2 regions of the Sphingomonas sp. BL-S-28 genome follow, and region 1 is predicted to be linked to the other one. Evidence: riboswitches for the same ligand, from Rfam matches in the RefSeq annotation. Region 1 holds a riboswitch; the other holds the start of a gene.
The links. A riboswitch is a leader RNA that binds a small molecule or an ion and turns the genes downstream of it on or off. The one in region 1 is predicted to bind cobalamin.
Positions count from the first base shown of each region.

Region 2: another riboswitch for cobalamin. It lies ahead of ACZ1JC_RS14150 (TonB-dependent receptor plug domain-containing protein); the one in region 1 lies ahead of cobW (cobalamin biosynthesis protein CobW).

Region 1 covers NZ_CM145483.1:1,905,309-1,909,590, forward strand. The annotation lists gene cobN (cobaltochelatase subunit CobN) at 1-1,130, opposite strand, end outside; gene cobW (cobalamin biosynthesis protein CobW) at 1,130-2,179, opposite strand; cobalamin riboswitch at 2,379-2,624, opposite strand; gene ACZ1JC_RS08090 (hypothetical protein) at 2,964-3,275, shown strand; gene ACZ1JC_RS08095 (PepSY-associated TM helix domain-containing protein) at 3,272-4,282, shown strand, end outside.
Region 2 covers NZ_CM145484.1:1,138,041-1,142,322, reverse strand. The annotation lists gene cobT (nicotinate-nucleotide--dimethylbenzimidazole phosphoribosyltransferase) at 1-49, opposite strand, end outside; gene ACZ1JC_RS14155 (DUF1636 domain-containing protein) at 46-453, opposite strand; gene ACZ1JC_RS14150 (TonB-dependent receptor plug domain-containing protein) at 453-2,420, opposite strand; cobalamin riboswitch at 2,609-2,817, opposite strand; cobalamin riboswitch at 2,875-3,084, shown strand; gene ACZ1JC_RS14145 (hypothetical protein) at 3,284-3,871, shown strand; gene ACZ1JC_RS14140 (cobyrinate a,c-diamide synthase) at 3,868-4,282, shown strand, end outside.

The DNA of each region.
Region 1 (4,282 bases):
GATGCCGTACGGCGCAGGCTCGCCCAATTGGCGGCGAGATCGGCAACGAAGGCCACCCGGTCCGGTGCGACGCGGGGGACGACGATGCCGCACTGGGTCACTTCGTCGAAACGCTCGGCGGCCTTGAAGGCGACGGCACGGGTGAACAGGCGGCCGTCCACTTCGGGCAGCGCCACGTTCATGGCGAGATCGCGCGGGCCAAGGCCGCGTGCGGCGCCTTGCCACTCGCTTTCCTCGACGCCGGCGAAGGCGACTTGCAAGATCGGGCAGTCGGCCTTTTCCAGAATGCCCGGCTTGCGATCATCGCCTGCGGAGGAGGAGGCGAAGCTGGTGGCATTGACGATCACGTCGGGCGCGATCTCGCCCAGCAATCCGCCCAGCCAATCCACGGCGAAAGGCTCCCGCAGGGCGCGGACGTGAACGGCGGCGACGTTGAAGCCGCGCTCCTGCAGCGCCGCGATCATCGCGTCGATGGCGTCCAGCGTGCCCGCGATCATCAGTGCGCGGTAGAACACCAGCAGTGCGAGCGGGCGGCCTTGGGTCCACACCGCCTGCACTTCGGCAAGCCCGGCACGCTCGGTGCCCGCAAGATAGAGCCCGGCATCGGCCACCGGCACCGGATCGTCCGGTTCGCCCGCGTCATGGCCGATGGTGCGTGCGGCGGTGCGCAGGAACGACAGGGCATTGGCGGTGCCGCCCTGCCGCAGATAGTCGCGCATCCGCTCACGCAGTTCGGCGGGCAGGGTGGAGGCGCGGTCGAGTGCGGGATCGGCCTCTCTCCCATCGGCAATGGCGGCGAAGGCAATGCCGTTCTCGCGCGCGACGCGGGCAATCTCGTCGATGCCGTAGCCCCAGTAGCTCTTGCCGCCGAGCAGGATCACGCAGACGAATTTGGCCTTGGCGATCACCTTTTCGACATAGAGGTCGATCGAGTAGGGGTGGCGCAATTGCAGCAGGTTGGCGAGGCGGATGCTGGGTGCGCCTTCCGGCATTCGCGCCGCAGCGCCCGCGAAGCAGGCGAGTTCGCTGTCCGCCACGGTGAGGATCACCATGTCGCCGGGAGACTGGTCGAGGTCGATCGCCTCCTCGCCGCCCGAGATCGTCCCCGGTGTGGCGGACAGCAGGTGCATCAGGCGTCTACAGTACCGAGAACCCCGGCCAGCCCCGCCTCGATGGCAGCGCGGTCCAGCCCCTTCTGGCCGATGACGACAAGCTGGGTGCGGCGCACTTCCTGCGGCAGCCAGGCGCGGTCGTAGAAGTGCTGGATGCGCGGGCCGACGGCCTGCACCACAAGGCGGCTGGGCTTGCCGCCGACCGCGACCATGCCCTTCACGCGCAGAATGTCGTGTTCCGCGATCAGGTCCTTCAGGCGGGCGAGAAGTGCGTCGAGATCGGCTACATCGCCGCCAGAAACCACGAAGCTGTCGAAATCGTCATGGTCGTGGTCCTCGTCCAACCCATCGATGTGGGAGGGGCGGGAATCGAGATCGTCCTCGGCCGCGGCAGTGATGCCCAGCAGCGCGGCGATGTCGACAGCGCCGTGATCGGCGCGCACGATCTTCACGCCGGGGCGTGTCTCGGCCAGCACCAGCGTCTCGACATGGGCGAGGGCATCGGCGTCGACGAGGTCGGTCTTGTTGAGCACGACCATGTCGGCGCAGCCCAGCTGTTCCTCGAACAGTTCTTCCAGCGGGCTTTCGTGGTCCAGCATCGGATCGGCCGCGCGGGCCGCCGCCAGCGCTGCCTCGTCGGTGGCGAAGCGGCCGGCCGCGACGGCATCGGCGTCGATCAGGGCGACCACGCCGTCAACGGTGGCACGGGTGCGGATGTCGGGCCACTGGAAGGCCTTTACCAGCGGCTTGGGTAGGGCAAGGCCGCTGGTCTCGATGATGATGTGATCGGGCTTGTTCTCGCGGTCGAGCAGCTTCTGCATGGTCGGCAGGAAGTCGTCGGCGACGGTGCAGCAGATGCAGCCATTGGCCAGTTCGACGATATCGTCTTCCGGGCAGGCTTCGTCATTGCAGCCCTTCACCAGTTCGCCGTCGACGCCGACATCGCCGAACTCGTTGATGATGAGGGCGAGGCGGCGGCCCTTGGCGTTCTGCAGCAGGTGGCGGATCAGCGTGGTCTTGCCGGCGCCAAGGAAGCCGGTGATGACGGTGGTGGGAACTTTGCTCAACGGTCTTCTCCCGCGCGCCGGTAACTCGAAAACGGGCGGAGCGTCTCGCCGCGTCCGGATGCCCGAAACGCGACGCCCGGCCTGCGACGACGGACAGGCGCGCGCGCCCGACGTGGCATGCCGTTGCGGCCCCGGCCGCATGCATCACGTCGCTCAGACGGAAGAGTTACCGTGCCTTGGCCATTCCCTGGGCCGCGGCAAGAGCGACATCGCGCCGGCAGGTCTCCTGGCTCGCGGGTCATCACGCGATGCACGGCCTTCCCAGGCCCCGCATGATTTAGCGTCCGGCCCAGTGGCTGCGGCGGAAATCGTCGTCCCGCCGCGAATGTGCATCGCGCTCACCGCTTACAGTTGCAGGGACAGCCCCGGAATTGAGCGCAAAACCCGCTCTTACCGTGTTCCCGTATTAAGCCTCTTGCGAGGCACCGGCGCGATCTTGCCCGCCGCCGTTGGAGCGGCAGCAGACAGGCAGGCTCCTAGCCTTCGCGACCATGGCCCGCAAGCCTGCATCCGGACGGCGCATTCGGCTGCGGCATCATTCCGCACCGGCGTTCCGGCGATGCATGGCTATTCCACGTCAGTTTTAGGCTTCGGGCGATTGACTCGACCACCGCCAACGCCTAGCAGCCGAATTTGTGCGAATGGCTCGCAATAGCATGTCGGAAGGTGGTCTACGCGTGAAAACAACGACTTCATCCGGCAAACCATTCGGCCCGAGTCCGGCCGATTTCGCGGCGGTGCTGCGCTTGGCGCGCGTCGCTCGGTAACAGGCAGAACAGGCGCCATGGCATCTTCTGCAACCGGCATTACCAGGACGAACCTAGCAGCCAGGCTGCTGGCGGCGATACCGGCCAACTATGCGCTGTCTTCACTGGCCACGGCCTGCATCGCGCGCGGGCTGGCGCACGGCATGGGCGTCGCGCCGGCAGAGGCGAGCGTGGCGGGCACTCTGCTGTCGTTCGCAATCTTCGCCACAGTGGCGCTGATCGCGTTCGGCATGCGCTCGATCGCGCGCGTGTGGCTGTGGATGGCCGTTTCGGGCGGCGTCATGGCCCTATGGCTATGGTTTTCCCTGCAAGCGGGGGGCCGGTTGTGAAGGATAGCCTGCGGCAATCGATGGCGCTGGTGCACACCTGGTCCGGCCTCGTGCTGGGCTGGTTGCTGTTCGCCATGTTCGCCACGGGTACCTCCGCCTATTTCCAGGACGAGATCACGCGTTGGATGCAGCCAGAGGTTGTGGGCGATGCCGATCCCGTCAAATCGGCGCAAGGGGCGATCCGCTATCTGGAGCGCAAGGCGCCCGACGCCGGTTTCTGGTATCTGTCGTTGCCCAACGGACGCAGCGCGACCACGCAGTTGTTCTGGTATCCCGGCACCGGCGCCAACGCGCAGACCGAAGCCGTGGTCGATCAGAACGGTGACGAGGTTACCGCGCGCGAGACGCGGGGCGGCTATTTCCTCTATCGCTTCCATTTCGACCTGCACTACATGCCGGTGCTCTGGGCGCGTTATCTGGTCGGCATCGCGGCGATGTTCATGCTGGTGGCGATCCTTTCCGGCGTGATCACGCACAAGAAGATCTTTGCCGATTTCTTCATGCTGCGCTTCGGCAAGGGGCAGCGATCCTGGCTGGATGCGCACAACGTGACGGCCGTGCTGGCGCTGCCCTTTCATCTGATGATCACCTTCACCGGGCTGGTCACGCTGATGACGATGTACGTGCCCTGGGGAATTCTGGCGAACTACGCATCGCCTGATACCTTTCAGGCGCAAGTCTTCGGAGAAGCCGCCGCGCCCGAGCGTAGCGGCACCAAGGCTCCGCTCGTCGATATCGGGCCGCTGATGCGGGCGGCTTCCGCGCAGTGGGATGGCCGCGAGGTGGGCTACGTGCGGATCGATAATCCCGGTGACGCGAAAGCGACCGTGGCGGTGACGCGCGGACCGGGAGAGGCCATGGGATCGCGCGGCGAAGTGCTGACTTTCGAAGGGGCCACCGGCCGCGTTCTCAATGGCAGCCTGCCCAAGGGCGCGGCGCTTGAGACCGAAAGCGTGATGATCGGCCTGCACTCCGGCCGCTTTGCGCAAATGGGCCTGCGGTGGCTC
Region 2 (4,282 bases), on a different replicon from region 1:
GCTGTGCAAGCGCGGCGGCGAAAGCGGCGCGATCGGCGAACATGGTCATGTGCAGATAAATCCCTCTGGCGGGGTGCGCGTGATGAAATGGCCCTTCACGCCATCCGGCCACTGTCGATAGGGCACCTGCCCCTCTTCGCTGGCCGCATGGCGCGCGGCATATTCCAGCACGGCGCGCGCAGCCTCTTCACCGGGCGTGAAATCGCCCAGCACATAGCCGACCTTGCCCGGCGCGCGGATGTGCACGGTGCAATGGCGCTGGCAGGCGAACAGGCAGGCCGTTTCCTGAACGGCCACGCCCTGCAATTCCGGATCGGCGGCCTGCACTTCGCGCATGGCCTCTGCCAGCAAGGCGCCGCCGCGCCGACCGCCGTCGTCCTCGCGCGCTTCTGCCGAAAGACGGCAGGTGTTGCACACGACCACGGATGGCCCCGGCGCGACGGCGCGCAGCATCAGAACTGGCTCCGGATGCCGAAGTAGACCGTTCGGCCAAGCTGGCTATAGCCGGCTACCGTCTCATAGTCCTTGTCGGTCAGGTTCTCGATCCGGCCCTGCAGCATCAGCCCGGGCATCACCTGCCACTGCGCGCGCAGATCCAGCAGCCAGTAATCGTCCAGCTTGGCAGTGCCGGTGGCGGCATTGTAGCTTTCACCCGAATAGCGCGCGGCCAGGCTGGCGCGGATGCCCTGCGGCAGATCCACGCCGCCCTCGATATTGGCGAGATGACGCGGCACGCGCTGCAGCTGGCGGCCATACGTGCTGCTGTCCGGCGTGCGGTCTTCCGCTTCGATCAGGCTGTAGTTGCCGTCCAGGAACAGCACCTTCCACTTGGCCGATGCCGCCAGTTCCAGACCTTGCGCATGGGCCTTGCGGACATTGGCGTAGTAGCCGAAGCGCGTGGTATCGGTGCCCGGCACATAGCAGATGTCGGGCAAGGTGCCGCTGGTGGGGCAATAGGCAAAGTCGATCAGATTGTCGGTATTGCGCTGGAACCAGGTGGCGGAGACATGGAGCAGTTCGCCCAGGCTCTGCTCGGCGCCCACTTGCCAGCCCTTGGCCTTTTCGGGCTTGAGGTTAGCCACGCCATAGTCGCTGAACATCTGGTAGAGCGAAGGCGCCTTGTACCCCTGGTCGTAGCTGGCACGAAGCACCGTCTTGCCTTCGTTCGGCGTGTAAGCCGCGCCGGCGCTGAACACCGTGTTGCCGCCGAAGCGCGACTGGTGATCGTACCGTGCGCCGCCGTTCACGGTCAGCCCGGTCACCGGCGTAACCCGCAGCTCGCCGTAGACGCTGTTCGTGTCCACCTTGTACGGCGTGGGGGTATAGGGCGTGGTGCTGTTGGTGGGGGACGCGGTGGTCATGCGCTGCTCCTCGCGCTCGGCGCCGAACACGGCCTGCACGGCCTCTGAGAAGCTGTAGGTACCCTGATATTCGTAACGGCGCACGCGGCCATGCGCGTCGAAAGTGATCTGGCGGATATTGCGCGTGGGATCGTAGTTCGCGCGGTCTGTCTCGGTCTGCGTCACCGCCACGCGGTTGACCAGCTTGCCGTCCAGCAGCGCGAAGTTCAGCCCGGCATAGCCCGACCATTCCTCGGTCCGGCCATAGGCCTGCGAATCGCCCGCAGTGCCGTCGAATTCATTGCGCGAGTTGGACCAGTATCCCCGCAGATCGAGCGATACGCCGGGCGCCACGCGGAACGTCATCGTGCCGTTGGCCGAAGTGCGGGTGAAGCCGTCATCCTCTGTGCCGGTGTCGCGCGCCGAAATGCCGTCGGTGGTGAAGCGCGATGCGGAGACGCGCCAGTCGATCGCGTCCGACGTGCCGCCGATCCCGGCGCGGGCGGATACGGTGTCATGCGTGCCCGCTTCCACCGCGAAATTGCCTTCCAGCGGCTTGGTGGGCTTGCGGGTGGTCACATTGATGACGCCGCCGATGGCATCGCTGCCCCACAGGATCGACTGCGGGCCGCGCAGGATCTCGATCCGATCGATATCGTCGGTGAAGAGCGTGGAAAATCCGTAGCCGCCGGCGGTGGAGGAAGCGTCGGACAGGCGCATCCCGTCGATCACCATCACGCTCTGCCCCGCGTCCGCGCCGCGAATGCGCACACTGGTGGTGGTGCCATAACCGCCGTTGCGCGAAAGACTGATGCCGGGCGTGCGCAGCAGCACGTCGGTCACGGCGATCGGCTGGGCGGCGGTGATCTGCGCATCGTCAAGCACGGTGATCGTCTGGGCGACGCGGTCGGCCTCCACCGGGGTACGCAGCGCGGTGACGACGATGCCGTCTCCTCCTGCACCGGCGCCCGAATCAGCTCCGGCATCGGCGGCATCCGCAGCCCGGGCGACGGTGGGGACGGCGATGGAGACGAGTGCCAGCGCAAGCGGGCTGGCGGCGGTGAGAATGGGGTACTTCATGGCATTTCCTTCGATACAGTCGTCGAAGCTCCAGCCAAAGGCAGCGGCACGAAGAACACGCGGGCGCGCGCTCGGCATCGCTGCCGGGCGCTCGGACGGCGTACCCCGCGCCGGCGCTGGTCCGGCGGAGCAGTGGCTGTCGTTGCGCGAGGAAATCCCCCCGTTCACCCGGCACACCCTGTCCGGACGAAGAACGACTGCGACGGGCAGGTCTCCTGGCTCGCGGGTCGGTGCCGGTTCAGCCGCCTTCTCGGGAATTGCGCCGGTTTCAATGGCTTGGCCCCCAATGGCGAAATGGCCGAACGGCTCGCCGCTTACAGTTGCAGGGGCAGCCCAGGTCTTACACCTGTGTTCCCTTTTGATCCCCTTGCGGGGAACCTGTCGCGGCGCGGCAACTATCGTGCGGGAAGCCGGCTGGCAAGTGTGCGACGCTTGCGCCCTTGCGCAAAGTGCCATAGGCGGGGCGGCGCAAGGGGTGCCCGAAAGGGCTTAATCGGGAAGCCCGGGGCCGCGGCGACGTTCGCGGCAGGCCGGCACTGCTCCCGCAACTGTAGCCGGGGATGCGCCCCGCCATATGCCATTGGGCCGAAAGGCATCCGAGAAGGCGGCGGAAAGGCGCGACGATCCGGCAAGTCAGGAAACCGGCCCTTCGCTGTCGATCCTTCGCGCGGGCGGGATGTACCGGGCGGACGGGGCGGGGTTCCATCGCGGGAACCGCCTTGGCGAGACGACAAGCCGCATGTCGTGTCGAAGGGAGCCTGTACGAAATGACACCGATCCGCTGATCCACTCGCCCCGGCGATATCGCCCCGGGACCTTTCGTGCACGCGCCTTCCTTCCATTTTGCCGGGAGACCATTGCCCATGAACGCCGCCGCCAAACCTGCCTTCGCCCGCCTTGACCTTTACGTGTTCGCCGCGCTGGCCGCGCTCATGCTGGTGACGCGCAGCCATTCGCTGAGCCACCTGGTCCATTTGCCCGATACAGACCTTGCCAGCTTCTTCGTGCTGGGCTTCTTCGTGCGCCGCATTTCCGCCTTCGCCGCGCTGTTCACGCTCGGTTTCGCGATTGACGTGGTGGTAATCCGGGTGCTGGGCGGTTCGGGCTTCTGCTTCACGCCCGCCTACTGGATGCTGCTGCCGGGGCACGCCGTGCTGTGGTTCGCCGGCCGTTTCGCCGCCACCCGCTGGGGAGATCGCCTTGCCGCCCTGCCCGCGATCGCCGCGCTGCTGGTCGCCGCCACATTCACCTCGCACCTGCTGACGAGCGGCGGGTTCTACTTCCTTGGCGGCCGCTTTGCGGATCCGACGCTGGCCGGATTCCTGCCGCGCATCGTTCGCTATTTCCCCGGCAACCTGCTGGCCACGCTGCTGTGGGCCGGTGTTGCCGCCGCGCTCTGGGCACTGGTGGTGAGCGCGCGTCCCGATTTGCGCCTCCAGCGCAGCCGATGACCAGCTGCCCGGCGCTGCTGGTCGCCGCGCCCGCATCGGGCCAGGGCAAGACACTGGTCACGGCCGCCCTCGCCCGCCGCCACGCCCGCGAAGGGCGGCGCGTGCGCCTGTTCAAATGCGGGCCGGACTTTCTGGACCCCATGGTGCTCGAAGCCGCCAGCGGCGCCCCGGTGCATCAGTTGGACCTCTTCATGGTGGGTGAGGCGCAATGCCACGCCCTGCTGCACGAAGCCGCGCAAGAGGCCGACCTGATCCTGATCGAAGGGGTGATGGGTCTGTTCGACGGCGATCCTTCCGCAGCAGACCTCGCCCGCCGGTTCGGCGTGCCGGTGCTGGCGGTGATCGACGGTTCGGCCATGGCGCAGACTTTCGGTGCGCTGGTCCACGGCCTTGCCAGCTACCGCCCGGACG